One region of the Serratia odorifera genome, then DNA from elsewhere that is predicted to be linked to it. Evidence: predicted binding sites of a transcription regulator. Region 1 holds the regulator's gene; each other region holds the start of a gene.
What was found. The regulator Fur, encoded in region 1, represses iron uptake genes when iron is present. The targets are predictions, from matches to a motif close to ATAATAATGAGAACNACTATCAA.

Region 2: ftnA (non-heme ferritin) is a predicted target of Fur. The motif match lies at 2,238-2,260, and genes of this name have one in related genera.
Region 3: sodA (superoxide dismutase [Mn]) is a predicted target of Fur. The motif match lies at 1,941-1,963, and genes of this name have one in related genera.
Region 4: ACCC84_RS02240 (siderophore-interacting protein) is a predicted target of Fur. The motif match lies at 2,123-2,145, and genes of this name have one in related genera.

What each region holds. Positions count from the first base shown of each region.
Region 1 covers NZ_JBGMUT010000005.1:256,956-262,020, reverse strand. The annotation lists gene seqA (replication initiation negative regulator SeqA) at 1-226, opposite strand, end outside; gene ybfF (esterase) at 428-1,210, shown strand; gene ybfE (LexA regulated protein) at 1,461-1,748, shown strand; gene fldA (flavodoxin FldA) at 1,978-2,517, shown strand; gene fur (ferric iron uptake transcriptional regulator) at 2,842-3,288, shown strand; gene ACCC84_RS15390 (beta-N-acetylhexosaminidase) at 3,489-5,065, opposite strand, start outside.
Region 2 covers NZ_JBGMUT010000002.1:727,673-732,737, reverse strand. The annotation lists gene ACCC84_RS09545 (YebY family protein) at 1-2, opposite strand, end outside; gene copD (copper homeostasis membrane protein CopD) at 72-953, opposite strand; gene yobA (CopC domain-containing protein YobA) at 957-1,340, opposite strand; gene ftnA (non-heme ferritin) at 1,562-2,080, opposite strand; gene ACCC84_RS09525 (DNA polymerase III subunit theta) at 2,446-2,676, shown strand; gene pip (prolyl aminopeptidase) at 2,734-3,687, opposite strand; gene exoX (exodeoxyribonuclease X) at 3,920-4,588, shown strand; gene ACCC84_RS09510 (S9 family peptidase) at 4,622-5,065, opposite strand, start outside.
Region 3 covers NZ_JBGMUT010000006.1:101,207-106,271, reverse strand. The annotation lists gene fdnG (formate dehydrogenase-N subunit alpha) at 1-927, opposite strand, end outside; gene fdhD (formate dehydrogenase accessory sulfurtransferase FdhD) at 1,096-1,914, shown strand; gene sodA (superoxide dismutase [Mn]) at 2,042-2,662, shown strand; gene yiiM (6-hydroxyaminopurine reductase) at 2,895-3,566, shown strand; gene ACCC84_RS16115 (class I SAM-dependent methyltransferase) at 3,588-4,361, shown strand; gene ACCC84_RS16110 (YibL family ribosome-associated protein) at 4,417-4,779, opposite strand; gene ACCC84_RS16105 (aminotransferase-like domain-containing protein) at 4,853-5,065, opposite strand, start outside.
Region 4 covers NZ_JBGMUT010000001.1:493,744-498,808, forward strand. The annotation lists gene chaA (sodium-potassium/proton antiporter ChaA) at 1-949, opposite strand, end outside; gene ACCC84_RS02240 (siderophore-interacting protein) at 1,260-2,078, opposite strand; gene chaB (putative cation transport regulator ChaB) at 2,208-2,435, shown strand; gene ACCC84_RS02250 (gamma-glutamylcyclotransferase) at 2,731-3,426, shown strand; gene cbl (HTH-type transcriptional regulator Cbl) at 3,816-4,769, shown strand; gene ACCC84_RS02260 (ABC transporter substrate-binding protein) at 4,941-5,065, shown strand, end outside.

The sequences.
Region 1 (5,065 bases):
CCGACAGCAGCAGTTCACGCATGGCGCGGACGCGATCCCGTGGGCGCGACGCGGTGGCTTTTTCCGGCTCCGCGCTGCCACTCGCAGCGGTAGACACGGGGCGCACTGGCTGCCCTGCGGTAAACTTCAACATACGCCGTAAAATATCAGACGCACTTTCCCCAATATGTTGCGTGTGGCTGGCAATATAGCGGTAAAGTTCTTCGTCGACTTCAATAGTTTTCATCTTTATCCAGTACTGTATTTTTCTACGTAGAATCCGAAACCGGGTTCTGCATTCAAGCTATGGGATTATAAGGTTAAAAGCACGAGAGCAAACATAACAAAGTGCCCTCTGGGGGCAAAAGCAGACTATTACCTATAGCCGGCATCACCCGCCCACCTCTTTGCTGATGGGTATGATACCCTAACAGAATGTTTTCAGGTCATGAACTTCGCCATGAAATTACACTATCAATTATTGGCCGCCCAGGCCGAACAGACAAACGCGCTGCCGATTGTGCTGATACACGGGCTTTTCGGCAACCTTGACAACCTCGGCGTACTGGCGCGCGATTTGCACCGCCAGCATCCAGTGGTGAAAGTCGATTTACGCAACCATGGGCTTTCGCCGCACGCCGCCGAAATGAACTATCCGGTGATGGCGCAGGATTTGCTTACGCTGCTGGACAGCCTGAATATCGAGCGTGCCATCGTCATCGGCCATTCCATGGGGGGCAAGGCAGCAATGGCCTTGACGGCGATTGCTCCCGAGCGTATTGCCAAACTGGTGGTTATCGATATCGCACCGGTGGCTTATCAGACCCGACACCATGATGAAATCTTCGCCGCCTTGCAGGCAGTGAGCGCCGCCGGCATGACTCAGCGTCAGCAGGCGGCGGCGCTGATGCGCACCATGCTGGATGAAGAAGGGGTGATTCAGTTTCTGCTGAAATCGTTCCATCAGGGCGAATGGCGTTTCAACCTGCCGGTGCTGATCGAGCAATATGAAACCATCATTGGCTGGCAACCGGTGCCGGCCTGGCCGCAGCCGATTCTGTTTATTCGTGGCGGGCTGTCGCCTTACGTAAAAAACGACTACCGCGACGACATCGCCCGCCAGTTCCCGCAGGCACGGGCGTATGAAGTGGCTGGCAGTGGCCACTGGGTACACGCCGAGAAACCGGATGCGGTACTGCGTGCCATTCATCGCTTCATCGACCAGGCCTGACGGCCAGTTGGCGAAAAAACGCGCTAAAGATAACGGCTTAGCGCGTTTGCAACGCAGTAAAGCATTGTCGTTGCTCCATCTGCTGGGGTAATATGGCGCGCTATAATTTTGCCGCCGTCGCCAGCGTGGTGTAAAACGCCGGAATGGGGGCAAATTTGGGTTAGGTTTTATCGACCTGAACTGTATTAACCGAACCGTCCGGAAGCGTGAAACGCTTTTTGATGCAAACTCCCTTGCAGTACCGCTACCTATGGCAAAAGAACAAACGGATCGCACGACGCTGGATCTGTTCGCAGATGAACGCCGTCCGGGGCGCCCGAAAACCAACCCGCTATCCCGTGATGAACAGCTTAGAATCAATAAGCGGAATCAGCTACGGCGCGATAAAGTACGTGGTTTGCGGCGTGTGGAGCTGAAAATCAACGCGGATGCGGTGGACGCTCTGAACAAACTGGCGGAACAGCGTAATATCAGTCGCAGCGAGCTCATTGAGCAAATGCTGCTGGCGCAACTGGCGGAAGAACAGCCAGAACAATGATCTTATCAGCCGCACGCGCGGCGCGGCGTTAAGGATGACGCCGGATCAACTCCGCATTTTATTCTTCGGGCATCGCATAAACGCGATAAAACCCCGGGGCAAATTTCTGGCATGATACGCGTTTAGCGGTGGGAGCTGGCTCCTCACCATGGCGATATTTTAAACGATACCGGTGCGAAAGCCGGGCGTCGAGTATTGTAATTAATTGAATTTAAAGGTTATACGCGATATGGCTAACGTAGGCATTTTCTTTGGCAGCGACACCGGCAATACCGAAAACATTGCCAAGATGATCCAAAAACTTCTTCGTCAGAGCTTTGGCGACGATGTGGCTGAGGTGCATGACATTGCCAAAAGCAGCAAAGAAGATCTGGACGCATTCGACATTCTGCTGCTCGGTATCCCAACCTGGTATTACGGTGAAGCACAATGTGACTGGGACGACTTTTTCCCTACGCTGGAAGAAATAGACTTCAATGGCAAACTGGTCGCGCTGTTCGGCTGCGGCGATCAGGAAGATTACGCGGAATATTTCTGTGATGCGATGGGGACCATTCGTGACATCATCGAACCTCGCGGCGCAGCGATTGTCGGCCACTGGCCAACCAAAGGCTATCATTTCGAAGCCTCCAAGGGTCTGGCAGACGACGATCACTTTATCGGCCTGGCGATTGACGAAGATCGCCAACCCGAACTGACCGACGAACGCGTGCAGGGCTGGGTGGCGCAAATCAGCGCAGAGCTGAGCCTGGCAGACATCGTAGGTTAAGCAGCGGTTATTTCCCCGCCGTTCAAGGCCCTGCGAGACGCATGATTAACGCAGGGCCGTTATCGACATCACGGATTGAAGCGATAGAAGCTACAAAATTGTAACTTCCCCCCTCGTCACGGTAGACTGCGGTTCGGTTTATCCCACCCATCAAGATGTTACATGTGTGACATGTAACGGTGCGAATATATCTTTGTTAACAACCGGCGGTTTCCATTTAGGTCAACCGGTTCTATAATGAGACGCAATAAATTCTTTGTGCCGACCGATGCCATAGGCAAAAATGCCTCAACTTGATTAGCATAGTAACAGGACTGAATCCGCATGACTGACAACAATACCGCATTAAAGAAGGCCGGCTTAAAAGTCACGCTTCCGCGACTCAAAATCCTGGAAGTACTGCAAGATCCGGCTTGCCATCACGTCAGTGCGGAAGATTTGTACAAGAAACTGATTGATATGGGCGAAGAAATTGGTCTGGCGACGGTTTACCGCGTACTGAACCAATTTGACGACGCCGGGATTGTCACCCGTCATAATTTCGAAGGCGGCAAATCAGTATTCGAACTGACTCAGCAGCACCATCACGATCACCTGATTTGCCTGGACTGCGGCAAAGTGATCGAATTCAGCGATGAATCCATCGAAGCGCGTCAGCGTGACATTGCCAAACAGCACGGCATCAAACTCACCAACCACAGCCTGTACCTGTACGGTCATTGCGCCATCGGTGATTGCCGCGAAGACGATACGCTGCACGACAAAAAATAATGCTGATGCATTAATAAGCAAGGAACCGCCAGACGGCGGTTTTTTTATGCCTGTCAGACAGGCAAAAAAATCCCCGGACGCGCCGGGGAAATCATGTCACAAAAGATAACAATGCAGCGGCAAACCACCTCTTTCATCAGGGTATTACCCCCTCCACACCCCAAACGCCCCGCCGCCGACACGCAGCGAGGCATTGGTCACTACGCCTGCACCGGTTCCGCACGGCTAAAGCGCTTGCCGTCAGGGCTGACCGCGCGAATTTGCACCTCGCCGGCTACTGCCGGCTTGGCGCTGTCATCATAGCGTTGCCACTGTTTGCCACCGTCGGTGGAATACTCGATAGCCAGTCCCGGCAAAGCAATATTGGCCTCCAGCTTGCCGTTGACGATCCGCGCACCTGGCACCGGCAGGCGGTATTTTATCCCGCCTTTATCCAGCTTGCCCAACTCGCGCTGCCCCAGCAGGTTGGCAAACCGCAGCCAGTCCTGCTGCAACTTTTTGTCATCGACCAAGTGGGTTTCCCCGCCCTTGTATTCTCGACCTGCCTTATAGTCCTGTTCCCAGCTGGCACGGTGCCAGGCTCGTTCCGCCACCGACAGCGAGCGCGGGAACATCATATATTCCATTTGCGGATCGGTGCGCACCACTTCACTCCACAGCTGGGCGGAAAGGCCATAGGCGCCCGGCCACGGTTTATCGCTCTTGGCGGTGAAATAGTTGCCATCGCGATCCACCGACGTTTCAGCGTTCTGCGGCATGTTATCCGGTGCAAAGCTGAATATTTTGCGCTCATCACTGAAGCGGGTGCCCCAGTAATAGCCGCTTTCGTTTGGATTGACCTCATACGGGAAGTCCAGATAGACGTAGTCGGGGTTGGAAACCACCACTTCGTAACCCTTGTTGGCCCAGTCATTTACCGAATCGAACCCGCCCCAGTACAGGGTATCCCAGAAGTTGACGCCAACGCGCGCCGTGGCAAACGCCTTGGCGTCTTTGGCATCCTTCAAGCCATCCTGCCAGGCCTGCATTCTGTCGATGCCGTGCGCTTTAACCAGTTTGCTGACTTCCTGACCGAAGTAGCTCGGCAAGTGTTCCATGTCGGCAACCTTGCCCTGCTTGATCATCTGTTGGCAAACCTGCGACTTGGCCCACGGTTTGTCTTCTTTGCTCAGATCGAGCATGCCTTTGCCCGGTTCTGGCTGTTTGATGTCGGTATAACCGGCGCCCAGACGGATGTTCTTGGCTTCATCGCCGCCAAAGTGCCAGGTTTTCAGCGGTTGACCGGCTTCCTTATGCATTTGGGCAATTTCACCGATCACCTTGTCGACAAAGCGGGTTGATGAATCCAGGCACGGGTTCAGATAGCTCTGGCGATTGAAGAATTGCACCGAGGTAGTATTGGAGCTGTCGGTAGGATCCAGCAGACGGAACTCCTCGGCCTCTTTTTGCTTACCTTCGGCAAGCAGTTTCTTATAACGCGCTTCCATGGATATCACCGCCGCACGCGCGTGCGCCGGCATATCGACCTCCGGGATCACTTCAATCTGGCGTGCCTGGGCGTATTTGATGATGTCGATATAGTCCTGACGGCTGAAGAAACCACCGTAAACCTCTGGCCCCTGACCGTACTGCGGCAACAGGCAGGTTGTTTCGCTCAGGTCATGGCAGCGTTGGCCGCCGATCTCGGTCAGCTCCGGCAGGCCGGGGATCTCGATGCGCCAGCCTTCATCATCGGTCAGGTGGAAGTGGAACTTGTTCAGCTTATAGGCCGCCATCT
Region 2 (5,065 bases), on a different contig from region 1:
ATAATATGACCCTAAGGTGATGCTTTGAGGCAATTTTCCCGCAATTCGGGGGCCTGCCGCAAGCGACAATCTCAACTCGGCGCATAGGTTGCAAACAAACTGACCAGCCACAGCACCATGCCACCCAAGACAATCTCGCTCCAACAGGCCAGTAGCAAACCGCGTTGCGCCAGCTTCGGCACGCGACTCATCGCCGGCACCACCGCATAGCGGTTGGCCAGCGCGACCACCACCATCAGCGCCACCAGCGCAATTTTAAACAGCAGCAGGCGCTGATACGGCGATGCCAGATCCAGCGGCCAACCGCCAAGAATAATCAGGCTGTTGATCACGCCGGTGACGAGCACCACAATCACCGCGAGGTGCCCCCAGCGGGAGAAGCGAATCAGGGTGACAATGGCGTCCACCCGCCATTGTGGTTGTTGCAGATAACGCAGGCACAGCAAGAGCGGCAGCAGGCTGCCGAACCAATAGCCGGCTGCCAATAAATGCAGTACGTGATTGAAACGATGCAATAGCCCTAGCGCACCGTCGTGCATCGCGGCGTGGCCAATCAACGCCATGCTGGCCAGCAGCAACACACTGAGAACGCTACAGGCCGTATTGCGCCGCCTGACCGGCAGCCACAGCGCCACCAGCGCCAGCAATGCCAAACCGATATGCCAGCGCCATACATCGCCGAAGGTGGTGCCAAGCACCGCCAACCAGACATCGGGCCGGTAGGTATCTGCCCAACCGTCGCCCATCTGCCCGGCCTGCACCGCCACCATCGCCAGCGCCGAAAGCGCGGCAGTGAGCGTCGAGACGATCAACAGTGGGCGTACATCGCGGGAAAGTAATGGAGCAAGGCGCTGCGGCGACAACAAGGCGGTGAATAGGCTGATACCAAACATCAGCATCACCGCCACAAAGTGCACCAAGCGACACAGGACAAACAGAGTCGCTAATGTCATCGGTTATTTTACGGTGAAGCTGTATTGACCTTTGGTTTTGTGACCATCAACCGACACCACGTGCCAGCTGACCTGATATTTCCCGGCCGACAGCTGGCCTTCGATTGGCACGTTGAGCTGGGTGTTATTGTTGGGGTCAAGACTCAGCTTACCGGTTTTCACTTCACCGTTATCTGGCCCGGTGATTTTCACACCGCTAAAGTTGGGTTCAATGCCCTCAGAGAAACTGAGGGTCAGCGCCTGTGGCGCCGGGCTGACGGCGGCGTCTGCGGCCGGCGTTTGCACTTTCAGATGCGCATGAGCCAATGCCTGCTGCGATGACAAACCGACAAACAGCACCAACAATGTGGAAAGCAGGCGATAAGAGGAGCGAATTTTACCGATCATAACGGCGTCCTTAATGTAAATGATAAGGTAATCAGGGTCAGAACCGAGGCCATCCCTGTAACATAGCGGGACAAATGATAACCATGCCCCCGCGGCAAGTCGAGCGCATCACTGCCATTTTGCGATCGCGTAGCACGTATCGCTGGGTAACCCGGCTAAATGCAGGGTATAAAAAAACCGCGTTCTGCAAACAGAAACGCGGTTTTTGACGGGCTGACCAATCAGCCCTGGCCGTGATTGCCTTCAGCCGCCGCGCCCATTTTCTTCAGGTCTTTATCGATGAAGAACAGCGCCTTGCCACTGTTACCCACCAGAGCCAGTTTATCCAGCACCGATTTGAACAGTTTCTCTTCTTCGTGCTGTTCGGCGACATACCATTGCAGGAAGTTGAAGGTAGAGTAATCGCGGGTGGTCATTGCCACGTGCGCCAGTTCATTGATCTGACGGGTGATCAGCTGTTCGTGCTCATAGGTTTGCTGGAATACGTCGGCCAGCGATGCAAACTCAATCGGTGGCGCCGCAATGGTGCCCAGCAATGGCAGCGAACCGGTATCGCTCAGGTAATCAAACAGACGCTGCATATGCTGCATCTCTTCCTGAGAATGCTCCTTCAAAAAGGCCGCTGCACCTTCGAAGCCTTTGTCGCTGCACCATGCGCTCATTTGCAAATACAGGTTGGCAGAATAAAACTCCAGATTGAGTTGTTCATTTAACTGTTTTGCCATCTCTTGCGTCAGCATAAGTTTTCCTTTTAATTTTTGCAGGCCATTATTTAAATTTTCCGCATTATGCCCCGGGAAGAACAAAATAAAAACAGTTGATTTACATCTCAGGACAATTAATTTTTAAATACTTAAATATCAATAACATAAAATAAAAATTCTGACAGCCATGAAAATAAATATGATAACCATTTACATCTCTAGAAATAATTAAAAGCGAATCATTCTTATTTAAATTAATAAATACATTCCGGTAATCCGATGACAAGAATAACGGCAGTGTATGAATGCCGTGACTCTCCATGGTTTTCGAGGCTTGCCAAGCGCCCTGGAGTGGATTACCTTCTGCGCTGTTTGCATGCGGTAACGGTAAGGAGAACAGCGTGGGATACAATCTGGCAGAGCTTTCCAAAGATGAAATGGATAAGGTGAACGTGGATTTGGCCGCCTCTGGCGTGGCATTTAAAGAACGCTACAATATGCCGGTGATCCCTGAGGTGGTGGAACGCGAGCAGCCGGCACATTTGCGTGATTACTTCCGCGAGCGCGTGGCGCACTACCGTATGGAGTCACACAAGTTTTCTCGTCTGCCCTATGAACCGAAAATGAAATAGCGGCAAATGACGGGCGCGTTATACGCCGCCCGTTGCTTCACCGCCGGTGGCCAGGCATTACGTGCCGGCAAAGTTGTCGGTTGCCAGCATCAACTGATGCAATATGCCTGGCTCATCAAATGAGTGACCCGCTCCTTCGACAATATGCAGTTGCGCCTCTGGCCAGGCTTTGGCCAGGTCCCAGGCGTTTTGTACCTGACAGGCCATATCATAGCGCCCGTGGACAATCACCGCCGGAATATGGCGAATCAATGACACGTCGCGCAATAGCTGATCGTCACTGTCGAGGAAACCAAGATGGGTGAAATAGTGATTTTCGATGCGTGCAAATGCCAACGCGAAATCGTCCTCGCCAAACGACGCGGATTCTTTGCTTGGCAGCAGAGTAACGGTTTCCCCTTCCCATACGCTCCACAGCTTGGCGGCTTCCAGCTGCACCTCAGGATCCGATGAGGTCAACCGTTGACGGTAGGCGGCGATCACGTCCTTGCGCTCTTCCTCGGACAAGATCGACAGCACTCGCTCCCATTTTTCCGGGAAGAAACGTGACGCCCCGTCCTGGTAGTACCACAGCAGCTCTTGGCGACGCAGCGTGAAGATGCCGCGCAGCACCATTTCGCTGACGCGCTGCGGATGCCGTTGAGCATAGGCCAGCGCCAGGGTTGAACCCCATGAACCGCCGAACACCAGCCACTGCTCCACGCCGGCCATTTCACGCAGACGCTCGATATCGGCCACCAGGTGCCAGGTGGTGTTGTTGTCCAGGCTAGCATGAGGACGGGAACGGCCGCAGCCACGCTGATCGAACAACAGCACTTTATAACGTTGCGGATCGAACAGCTGACGATGATGGGGAGAAATGCCACCACCCGGGCCGCCGTGGATAAACACTGCCGGCTTGCCGTTGGGATTACCGCTTAATTCCCAGTAGATCCGGTGGCCATCCCCAGTATCCAGCCAACCGCTGTCATACGCTGCCAACGGTGGGTACAAACCTCGTAATTGTTCCATGGCGCTTCCGTCTCTTGGTGAGTTATGACTCCATCAAAGCCCAAGCGCTGCATCAGGTCAACGGCAAAACCCGAAAACTCCCACCGTTACCGGGTCCGGCGCGTTCGATTGCTTAAAATCAATACGACTTGCTTTACTTTACGCCACTGAGTGACGCTCAGACGCGGTAAAAGGTGATTGGCAGCGCTGCTGGCTGCCGTTAAGCTAGTGGGGATAATTTCGCGAGGACAGCATGACGTTACGAGTAATAGATACCGAAACCTGCGGGTTGGACGGCGGTATTGTCGAGGTGGCCTCGATAGATATCATCGATGGCCAGCTCGCCAATCCGATGAGCGATCTGGTGTGCCCAGACCGGCCAATCGGCATCGAAGCGATGGCGATTCACCATATCACCGAAGCGATGGTGGAAGACAAGCCACGTATCGCCGTCGCTATCGGCCGTTATATGGGGAGCGAATATTACGTGGCGCATAATGCCGCCTTCGATCGCGGCGTTTTGCCGGAAATGAACGGCCGCTGGATCTGTACCGTCAAGCTGGCGCGTGCGCTCTACCCCGGTATCAAATACGGTAATCAATATTTGCGTTATGCACTGAATCTCGAGGTACAGCTGCCGCAGGACACCACGCTGTATCCGCATCGCGCGCTGTATGACTGCTACGTCACCGCCGCACTGTTGCAGCGCATCATCAAGGACTCAGGCTGGTCAGCGGAAGAAATGGCCAACATTACCGAACAGCCGGTGCTGTTAAAAACCTTCAAGTTCGGTAAGTATCGCGGCCAGCCGATCGATCGCATCGCCCAGGAAGATCCTGGCTATCTGCGCTGGATGCTGAAGTCGATTACCGACCTCAGCCCAGACATGAAGCACACGCTGAAGTACTATCTGGTAGGATAACTATGCGGGCAACCCTTGCTGCCCGCATTGACGTTACTCCGCCAGCGACAGGATAAAAGCATACTCCAGCGCAATGTCTTCGTAGGCTTTGAAACGGCCGGATTTCCCACCATGCCCGGAATCCATATCGGTGTGCAGCAATAGCTGGCGGTCATCGGTTTTCAGATCGCGCAGTTTTGCCACCCACTTGGCCGGCTCCCAATACTGCACCTGTGAATCATGCAAACCGGTGGTGACCAGCATATGCGGGTAATCCTGCGCGCTGACGCGATCGTAGGGGCTGTACTGTTTAATGTAATCGTAATACGGCTTTTGGTTGGGGTTGCCCCATTCGTCGTATTCACCGGTGGTCAGTGGAATGGATTCATCAAGCATGGTGGTCACCACGTCGACGAAGGGAACCTGCGCCACGATACCATGGTATAGCGTCGGTGCCTGATTGATCACCGCGCCCATCAGCAGACCACCGGCGCTGCC
Region 3 (5,065 bases), on a different contig from region 1:
GCTGGCGTTGGTGTAGGCCTCAACGTATTGGCGGTTGATTTTTTCGTTGGTCATCAGGTACAGCAGTACGCCCGACAGGAAGGCAATGTCGGTGCCGGAACGGATTGGCGTATAGAAATCCGCCACTGATGCCGTACGGGTAAAGCGCGGATCGATGACGATCAGCTTGGCTTTATTATGAATTTTGGCTTCCATCGCCCAGCGGAAACCCACCGGATGCGCTTCGGCCGCGTTACCGCCCATGACGATAACCAGATTCGCGTTCTTGATATCAACCCAGTGGTTGGTCATCGCACCGCGACCAAATGTTGGAGCAAGACTTGCTACCGTTGGTCCGTGTCAGACACGCGCCTGGTTGTCTACGGCAAGCATGCCGAGAGCGCGACTAAATTTTTGCGTTAAATAACCGGTTTCGTTGCTCGATGCCGATGCGCACAGCATACCGGTGCTCAACCAGCGGTTGACGGTCACGCCCTGCTCGTTTTTGGCGATGAAGTTGGCGTCACGGTCTTCCTTCATCAGTTTGGCGATGCGGGTGAACGCGTCATCCCAACTGATGCGCTGCCATTTGTCGGAACCTGGCGCACGGTATTCGGGGTATTCAAGTCGGCTTTCGCTGTGGATGAAATCCACCAGACCTGCGCCTTTCGGGCAAAGCGCGCCGCGGTTGACCGGATGATCCGGATCCCCTTCGATATGGAAAATGCTTTGTTTGGCGTTTTTGGCGCCATCGCCAAGGCTGTACATCAACAGCCCGCAGCCGACGGAACAATACGTACAGGTATTACGGGTTTCACGGGCGCGCAACAGTTTGTACTGCCGCGTTTCCGCCAGCGCCAGTTCCGGGGTAAACCCCAAAGCGGCTACCGTCGTTCCTGCCATACCGCCAGCGCAGATCTTAAAGAACTGCCTTCTGCTGACCTGCATGGGGATCTCCTTTCTCTATCGCGATTGTCACATTGTTTCGAATGCGCTTTCCCCGCCGAAGCGTGAAGCGCTAAAATAACCGTTGTTATATTTATAACGATACAACCGCCACATATTACCATACGGTAACTGTGGTTGTTACAAACAGGTGCCAGTAAAGTGAACAATATAGACCCAGAGCAGCAAACAAATGCGATCGCGCTCACAGGTGTGAGCCGCACTGCGGTATTTCAACGCGGTCAGTTGGCTACTGCCCAACAGGACTGGCTGGCAGAAGAAGTGCCGGTGGCTCTGGTCTATAACGGTATTTCGCACGTAGTGATGATGTGTTCTCCCAAGGATCTCGAGGCGTTCGCCCTGGGATTCTCGCTGTCGGAAGGCATCATCGCGTCACCGCGCGACATTTACAGTATAGAGATTAATCAGGTGTGTAACGGACTGGAAGTGGATATCGCGCTTTCCAGTCGCCGTTTCGCCGAGCTCAAGCAGCGCCGTCGTGCGTTGGCCGGCCGCACCGGCTGCGGCGTGTGTGGTATCGAACAGTTGGCGGACATCTATCGCCCCATCCCGCCGCTGCCGTTCAGTCAGCGCTTCTCGCTGGCCAATCTTGACCGCGCGCTGGCACAGTTACGCCAGGTGCAACAAGTCGGTCAACTGACCGGCTGTACCCACGCCGCCAGCTGGATCACGCCGCAGGGCGAGATGCTGGGCGGCTGTGAAGACATTGGCCGCCACGTGGCGCTCGACAAACTGCTCGGCGTGCGTGCCGGGCAGGGCTGGCAGCACGGCGCGGTACTGGCCTCCAGCCGCGCCAGTTACGAAATGGTACAAAAAACCGCCATGTGCGGCGTGGAAATCTTATTCGTTGTTTCTGCTGCCACTTCTTTGGCGGTAGAGATCGCCGAACGCAGCAATCTAACGCTGGTCGGATTCAGCCGCACCGGCCGCGCCACGGTGTTTAGCCATCCGCAGCGTATCGTTGATTAAAACAAAACCACACAAATCATCAGGCATTGATAATCATTTTCAATATCATTTAATTAACTATAATGATCCGACTGCTTACGCGGTGCTTACAACCTTGCGCCGCCCAACAACACTGGAGACGATGATCATGAGTTATTCACTGCCATCACTGCCGTACGCTTACGACGCACTGGAACCGCACTTTGACAAGCAGACGATGGAAATCCATCACACCAAACACCATCAGACCTACGTCAACAACGCCAACACCGTGCTGGAAGCATACCCTGAGCTGGCTTCGCTGAGCGTTGAAGAGCTGATCCAGGATCTGGACAAAGTGCCAGCCGACAAGCGCACTTTCATGCGTAACAACGCAGGCGGCCACGCTAACCATAGCCTGTTCTGGAAAGGCCTGAAAACCGGCACCACCCTGTCTGGCGATCTGAAGGCGGCCATCGAGCGCGACTTCGGCAGCGTTGAGAAATTCCAGGAAGAGTTCGAAAAAGCCGCTGCAACCCGTTTCGGTTCCGGTTGGGCCTGGCTGGTGCTGAAAGGCGACAAACTGGCGGTTGTTTCCACCGCTAACCAGGACAGCCCGCTGATGGGCGAAGCGGTTGCCGGCGCATCCGGTTTCCCTATCGTCGGTCTGGACGTGTGGGAACACGCTTACTACCTGAAGTATCAGAACAAACGTCCTGATTACATCAAGGCATTCTGGAACGTGGTTAACTGGGACGAAGCAGCAGCACGCTTCGCGGCGAAGAAGTAATTCGCGCCACGCCCTGTCGATGCCCGCTTAACGCGGGCATTTTTTTGCCTGGCGTTCGCCAGAATACCCCCCGCATGCTGCCCAGCTCAGGGCGATTAAATTTGCGCGGCGAGCGTAAAAGGCGCGCATAAAAACCGCCAGTCAGGCTATGCTGTTTTCCTGACAACTTTACCCCACCGCCAGCGCATTTCAGCCCCAGCGCCGGACGCCGGGTAAGCGAAACGGAGGCGCTATGCATCACCCTGAAGTTTATATCGGCCAGATCCAACCCTATGACGGCGGACGCCCCAGCGCGATCGCCAAACGCCAGGTGGACGGCGCCGTCAAGCTGACGCCGCTCGGCCTGGAAGGCGATCAACAGGCAGAAAAAAGCTTTCACGGCGGCCCGGATCGCGCGCTGTGCCACTACCCGCGCGAACATTACGCCCACTGGCGCGAACAGTTCCCGGCGCAGGCCGATCTGTTCAGCGCGCCGGCGTTCGGCGAAAACCTGTCCACCGCAGGCCTGACCGAACACCAGGTGTTTATGGGCGATATCTTCCGCTGGGGCGAGGCATTGATTCAGGTGACCCAGCCGCGCTCGCCGTGCTTCAAACTCAACTATCATTTCGCTATTGACGATCTGTCGGTGCTGATGCAGCACAGTGGCCGCTGCGGCTGGCTATACCGGGTTATTTCCCCCGGGCTGGTCAGCAGCGATCGTCCGCTGGAGCTGGTGACGCGCAACAGCGAGGTGTCGGTGGCCGAGGCCATTGGCATCGCCTGGCACATGCCGTTTGACGAAGAACAGTATCGCCGTTTACTGTCGGTCGCCGGGCTGTCCGCCAGCTGGAGCAAAACCCTGCTGCTGCGTATCAGCGAAGGCAAGATCGAAGACTTTGACCGCCGCCTGCTGGGCCGCTGAATCATCATGGCAGGAGAAGATATGACACAATCCATTCACCACGCCGCAGCCACCGGTTACCAGAGTAACGCTGACCGCTACGTCAAGGGGCGGCCGGGCTACCCGGCGGAGATCGCCGACTGGCTGCGTAACGACATCGGCCTGCAGGCCGGTAAAACGGTAATCGATCTGGGTGCCGGTACCGGTAAATTCACGCCACGCCTGCTGGATAGCGGGGCAGAGGTGATTGCCGTCGAGCCGATCGCACCGATGCTCGACAGGCTCGCCGCGGCGCTGCCGCAGGTAAAAACGCTGGCGGCCACCGCCGATGCCCTGCCGCTAGCGGATGAATCCGTCGATGCGGTGGTCTGCGCCCAGTCGTTCCACTGGTTCGCGACGCCACAGGCGCTGGCTGAAATCCAGCGCATCCTCAAACCCGGCGGCAAGCTCGGCCTGGTGTGGAATTCGCGCGATGCGCGCGTCAGTTGGGTGCGCAAATTGAATCAGATCGTCGACCGCTACCAGGGCGATGCACCGCGCTTTTATACCGGTGAATGGCGCCGGCTGTTCCCCGGCAAAGGGTTCGCGCCGCTGCATGAACAAGCCTTTATGTTTGGCCACCACGGTGCGGTCGAGGACGTGCTGTATAATCGCGTTCGCTCAACCAGCTTTATCGCCGCGTTGCCGCAGGCACAGCAAGAGCAGGTGATCGAACAGGTTCGCCAACTGGTGGCGCAGCAAGAGGAATTGCACGGGCAGGAGAAGATCACCGTACCGTATCAAACCAAGGCGTTTGTTACTCACAAGCTCGGTTAACGGCGGTGACGGCATTCGGCAGCGGGGGGAGCAACTCTCCCCGCTGCATAGGGTATCAGAAGGCTTTTTTCGCGTAGCCGGTGACCACTTTCAAACCCATTTCACGGCCCAGCGCGGTCATCGGGTGCACCACCACCAGACCGCGTGCGCTTTTCTTCAGCGCGCCCATATCGGCCTGCTCTTTCTTGGTGATTTCACGGCTGAACGGCAACTGCTGCAGCTTCTGCGCTTCGTTGCTCAGCTTCTCGACGCGCACGTTCTTCAGACGCTCGATTTCCGCCGCCAGTTTGTCTTTTTCTTTTTGATGTTGCGCAATCAGATCCGGATTGCCCTGTTGGATCACATTAGCGTCTTTATGGTTCAGTGCGTCCAGCAGGTCGCTAAGGCGCTTGATCTCTGCCTTTTCTTTCTCTTTCATGGTCTCTGCCTGGGGTGCCGCAATCGGCACGTTAAAAAGGAATTTGCTGCATTGTAGCAAAATGCGCGCACAGTTACTCGCCTGCTGCGATCCCCGGCGGCAGACCGCTCATCTCGCAGGCCTTGGCGCCAACCCGCGCCAGCGCATGGCTGTAGCGCGCATTGAACGGATAACAGCAAGAAAGCCGCAGTCCGTTACGGTAACGCCCGCTCGGTGAATACAGCGTGCCCGGCGTCAGGCAGATTTGCTCTTTCAGCAACTGGTGAAACAGCCGTTCGCTGTCCAC
Region 4 (5,065 bases), on a different contig from region 1:
GCGTCTGGCCAGTCAGGGTGGCGATAATGGTCACCGCCGGTACGGTGAGGGAAATGGTTGCCAGCACCGAGCCAAAGAACAGATTCATGGCGCGTTGTACCTGGTTGTTGAGCACTGCACGCAGGGCACCGAGACCTTCCGGCGACAGGATCAGCAACGCCACCAGGAAGCCGGTGAACTGCGTTGGCGCGTTCAGTTTGTTCAGCAGTCCTTCCAGCGGTCCGGCGTTGAATTTGGTCACTGCGATAACCGCCACCAGATGCACGATCAGCCAACTGGCATGCCACAGGCTGCTATGCGAAGAGGGTTTGCCGTGGTGCGGGTCGCCATCGTCGTCTTCATGCTCATAAACAAACAGACTCTGGTGCGTTTTGGTCTGAATCAGCAGGAAAACGCCGTACATGGCAGCCGAAATCATCGCCACCAGCAGCGATTGGCCAATGCTGAAATTGCCGCCAGGCAAGGCGCTCGGCAGTACCAGCACGATCACCGCCAGTGGGAAAATGGCCATCAGATACTGTTTGATACCGCCCAGATTGACGTATTGGGTCGCGAACTTTCTGCCACCCAGCAGCAGGGCAACGCCCACCAGGCCGGCGGTGACGATCATGATGATGGAATACAGCGTGTCGCGCATCAGCGCCGGTGCGGCGTCGCCGGTGGCCATCAGCGCGGAAATCAGGCTGACTTCAAGGATCACGACCGACAGACTGAGGATCAGCGAGCCGTAGGGTTCACCCAGCCGGTGGGCCAGCACGTCGGCATGGCGCACTACGCTGAATGCGCTGCTCAGGATACCGACCAGCGCCAGAACGTTGATGGCGACGATCAGCGGGAAATTGCTGGTGCTGCTCCACATATTTAAAACGACCAGAGCGGCAATCGGGAACAGCAGGGAATATTCACTGTGGCGTGATTTTGAGCGGCCTGGGTCGTGTTGCGACTTCATTTTGGTATATCTCCTTTCTTTAACTGCAGGCTCCCGGCCGCGCCGATCGCCTGCACCGCCGGCGATGTTGCGTATCCAGAAAGTACTTCATAATAGAACACATCCGGCGGGCTGCGTGTTGTGGTGTTGTGAAATTCTGATTTTACTGGCTAAGCCGGTGCGGCTTTATGCGATCAGGGTAACAAAAAAACCGCCATTAAGGCGGTTTTATTTACTTACTTTTACGCAACTAATGAGTTTTATTTTATCTGTACGGTAAAAAGCATGGCAAACTCTGCATGCTATTGGTAGTTAAAGGAGATTATCTTGCTTAGTCATCAATGTTATCCATTATTTCATGGCGTTTTTCATGATATCCCTCTTCATTTAACCCTTCACGCCAGTAAGGAACCGCATACAGCTGATTACGCTCGCACTGGCGTTCGCGGCGCAGGTAGCGGCGCAGTTCGACCACCAGTCGGTCTTCGCCGGCCAGCCAGAAATGTGTCGCGCTCTCTGGCTGTGGCAGCGCGCAGAACTGGCTAATTAATTCGGCGGTTTTGTCGGTGCCGCCGATAATCCAGCTCAGTTCAACACCCGCCGGTTTTTTCAGATCGATCACATCAGCGCTACTGTCGACGCGGATAAACGCATGGCCTTGCGCGCGAGGTGCGAGGTTTTCCAGCAGGGCGGCAATCGCCGGCAGTGAGGAGGGGTCGCCCGCCAGGCAGTAAAAATCAGCCTCCGGCAGCATCGGCTTGGGCCCGCCGGGATTGCTGATACCGATTTTATCGCCGACTTTCGCGGCGCGAGCAAATTGCACCGCCGGGCCCTGGTGATCGTGCAGAGCGAATTCGATGTCTATTTCCTGTGATTCCGGGCGTACCGCGCGCACCGAATAGGTACGTACCAACGGACGGATGGCATCGTCAGCCCATTGTGGACCATTGGGCGTCAGGCGTGGCAAATCCGGCTGCGTTTGTCCCTGGCGTGGCAGGAACACCTTGATATGCGCAGCGGCGGCGTTGGCCGGATAGAACTGTAAATCCTCGGCATGAAAAGTGATGCGACGCAGATGCGGGGTGATGTCTTGCACGCCGGCGACGCTAATCAGATAAGGGGCTCGGTTGCGAGGGGCTTCAGTGGTCACGGTGTTCTCCTGTTGATCTTTTTGCCGCCAGTATATCACGTTGATTGATAATGAGAATCGTTTGCCAATGGAGGGCGCTGGCATGTTCAGCTAAACTTGCCTATTTAACCACCACGCAGGAGGAGAGCCATGCCTTACAAAAGCAACAGCGACTTGCCTGACAATGTAAAGAATGTATTACCCGACCATGCGCAGGAAATTTATAAAGAGGCGTTTAATAGCGCATGGGATCAATATAAGGATAAAGATGATCGACGCGGCGATGACTCACGGGAGGAAACGGCGCATAAGGTCGCATGGTCGGCGGTCAAACAAAGTTATCGCAAAGGTGATGACGAGCATTGGCACAAAAAATAATGTGTGGGCGGCACAGGGAGTACCGCCAATAATCTGTCATTACGCCGGACATCAGCCCGCCTGCTACGCATTTTCATGCCGTACTTGTGCATAATTACTATTATTGCCCTCAGGGGAAAATACTTTTGCAGGATAAAGCGCGGGATAGACTTGCTTACTCTCAGAGAAAAGAATAATGTCTTTTCTATCGCGGGTTAAATATTGGACTAATAAAACTCCGTGGCAGAAAATGGTATTTTCAAAGATTCAGTGGCGTAAAGGGTGACTTAATCCGTCGCTCGGGAGGTTGCAGCAGGTGTTAACGCGAGATTTTCTGCGCAATGCAGATTGCAAAACCGCCTTCGGCACGATAGAGGAGTCGCTGTTACTGACACCGGAACAGCGTTTGGCTTCGCTGGAGTGTGCGCTGGCGCGACGTCCGGATAACAGTCCGGTATGGATTTTTGGCTATGGTTCGTTGATGTGGAACCCGGTGTTCGAATCCGAAGAGGTGCGGCCGGCCACGCTGCAAGGCTGGCATCGCGCTTTTTGCCTGCGGTTAACCGCCGGGCGCGGTACGCAATTGCAGCCGGGGCGAATGCTGGCACTGCAAGAGGGCGGGCAGACCACCGGTCTGGCATTCCGTCTGCCGGAAGACAAACTGCGTGAAGAGCTGGAATTATTATGGAAGCGCGAAATGCTCACCGGTTGCTATTTGCCTACCTGGTGCGAGTTGACGTTGGAGAATGGGCAGGTTGTTACCGCACTGGCATTTGTCATGGATCCGCAGCATCCGCTGTTCGAGCAAGACACCAATCATCAGGTGATTGCGCCGCTGATCGCCTGTGCCAGTGGCCCGCTGGGGTCCAACGCCCAGTATCTGTTTGCGCTCGACAACGAGCTGAAGAACCACGGCATGCAAGATGAGCGTATCGGCGAGCTGGTGAATACCGTACGTGAATGGTTGCAGCAAAATGCCACGGGTTCCCGCGGTGAAAGTGCATCAGCCTGACGCAGGCGGTGGCTGCTTGGCTAATCGCCGATTTTAGTCGCCCACTGGCGCAAGATGTCCGCGCCTGGCGCAGCTGATGCATGATGAGATACATCGCTGCGTTCCACCCTGAATATGCTGCTGGCGAATGTGTTCGCCCGCCAGGCGTTATATCGCTTTATTCTATTTAATAACCGGTTAGTGTGAAACTAATTAACCACACGCCGTTGGTGGTTATTTATCTGTCTAATTTCCCCGCCTTTTAGCCAATGCTATCCAGCAAAGACCATTTTGCATCGCTTAAAAAAAGCCTTAGCATCAAAAAGCATAACTAACGGTAATTTCTTATTTGTGAGTGACCCGCAGTCTCCGTATCAATAGTAAAACGTTCGGGGCCAAAGGGGCAGTAGATGAACTTTCAACAATTAAAAATTATTCGCGAGTCGGCACGTCGCAATTACAACCTGACCGAGGTGGCCAACACGTTATTTACCTCGCAGTCGGGAGTCAGCCGACATATTCGCGAGTTGGAAGAGGAGTTGGGCATTGAAATATTCATTCGTCGCGGCAAACGCCTGTTGGGGATGACCGAGCCGGGCAAGGAATTGCTGGTGATGGCCGAGCGCATCCTTAATGATGCCAATAATATTCGTCGGCTGGCGGAGGTGTTCAGCAGCAACGATGCTGGACAATTGCATATTGCAACCACCCATACGCAGGCGCGTTACAGCTTGCCTGGCGTGATTAAGGAGTTTCGTGCGTTATATCCGCGCGTCAGGGTGGTACTGAATCAGGGCAGTCCGGAGGAGATCGTGTCGATGCTGGCGTCGGGGGAGGCCGATATCGGCATCGCCAGCGAACGGTTGATCAATGATGAATCGCTGGCGGCATTCCCCTATTACCGTTGGCACCACACCATATTGGTGCCGCAAGACCATCCCTTGACCCGCGAAGCCAACGTCACGCTGGAAATGCTCAGCACGCTGCCACTGATTACCTATCGCCAGGGCATTACCGGCCGATCGCGACTGGATGCCGCGTTCAAGGCCGCCGGTTTCACGCCGGACATTGCGCTCAGCGCCCAGGATTCCGACGTGATCAAGACCTATGTCGAACTGGGTTTGGGGGTGGGCATTCTGGCTGACATGTCGTACGAAAAAGAGCGTGACGGCGGGTTGGTCAGCCTGAATGCCGAACACCTTTTCGAACCGAACACCGTATGGCTGGGGTTGAAACGCAGTCAGTTACAGCGTAACTATGCCTGGCGATTTATCCAGCTGTGCAACCCGACATTAACCCTGACGGAAATCAAGGAACAGGTTTTTTCGGCACAATTGGATCCGGCGATCGATTATCAAATCTGACGGCGGTGGCGGGAATGCCTGGTCAAACCCGCCGCTGTTCATCGCATAATCAATTAGATATCTATATATAAAAAAAGAATAACTATAGTTATTATTATACCTTCTTCTGCGGATCCGTCTCACTTACACTCGCGAAATTATTATAAATTCCATCCGCTTGGAGAGTTTTTGATGAAAGCGTTCGCGCCCACTCTGATGTTTTTGGCTATGGCAGGCAGTTTCAATTTACAGGCGGCAACCCCGGCTAATACGCTGGTGATTGCCCAATCGATCGACGATGCGATCAGTTTTGATCC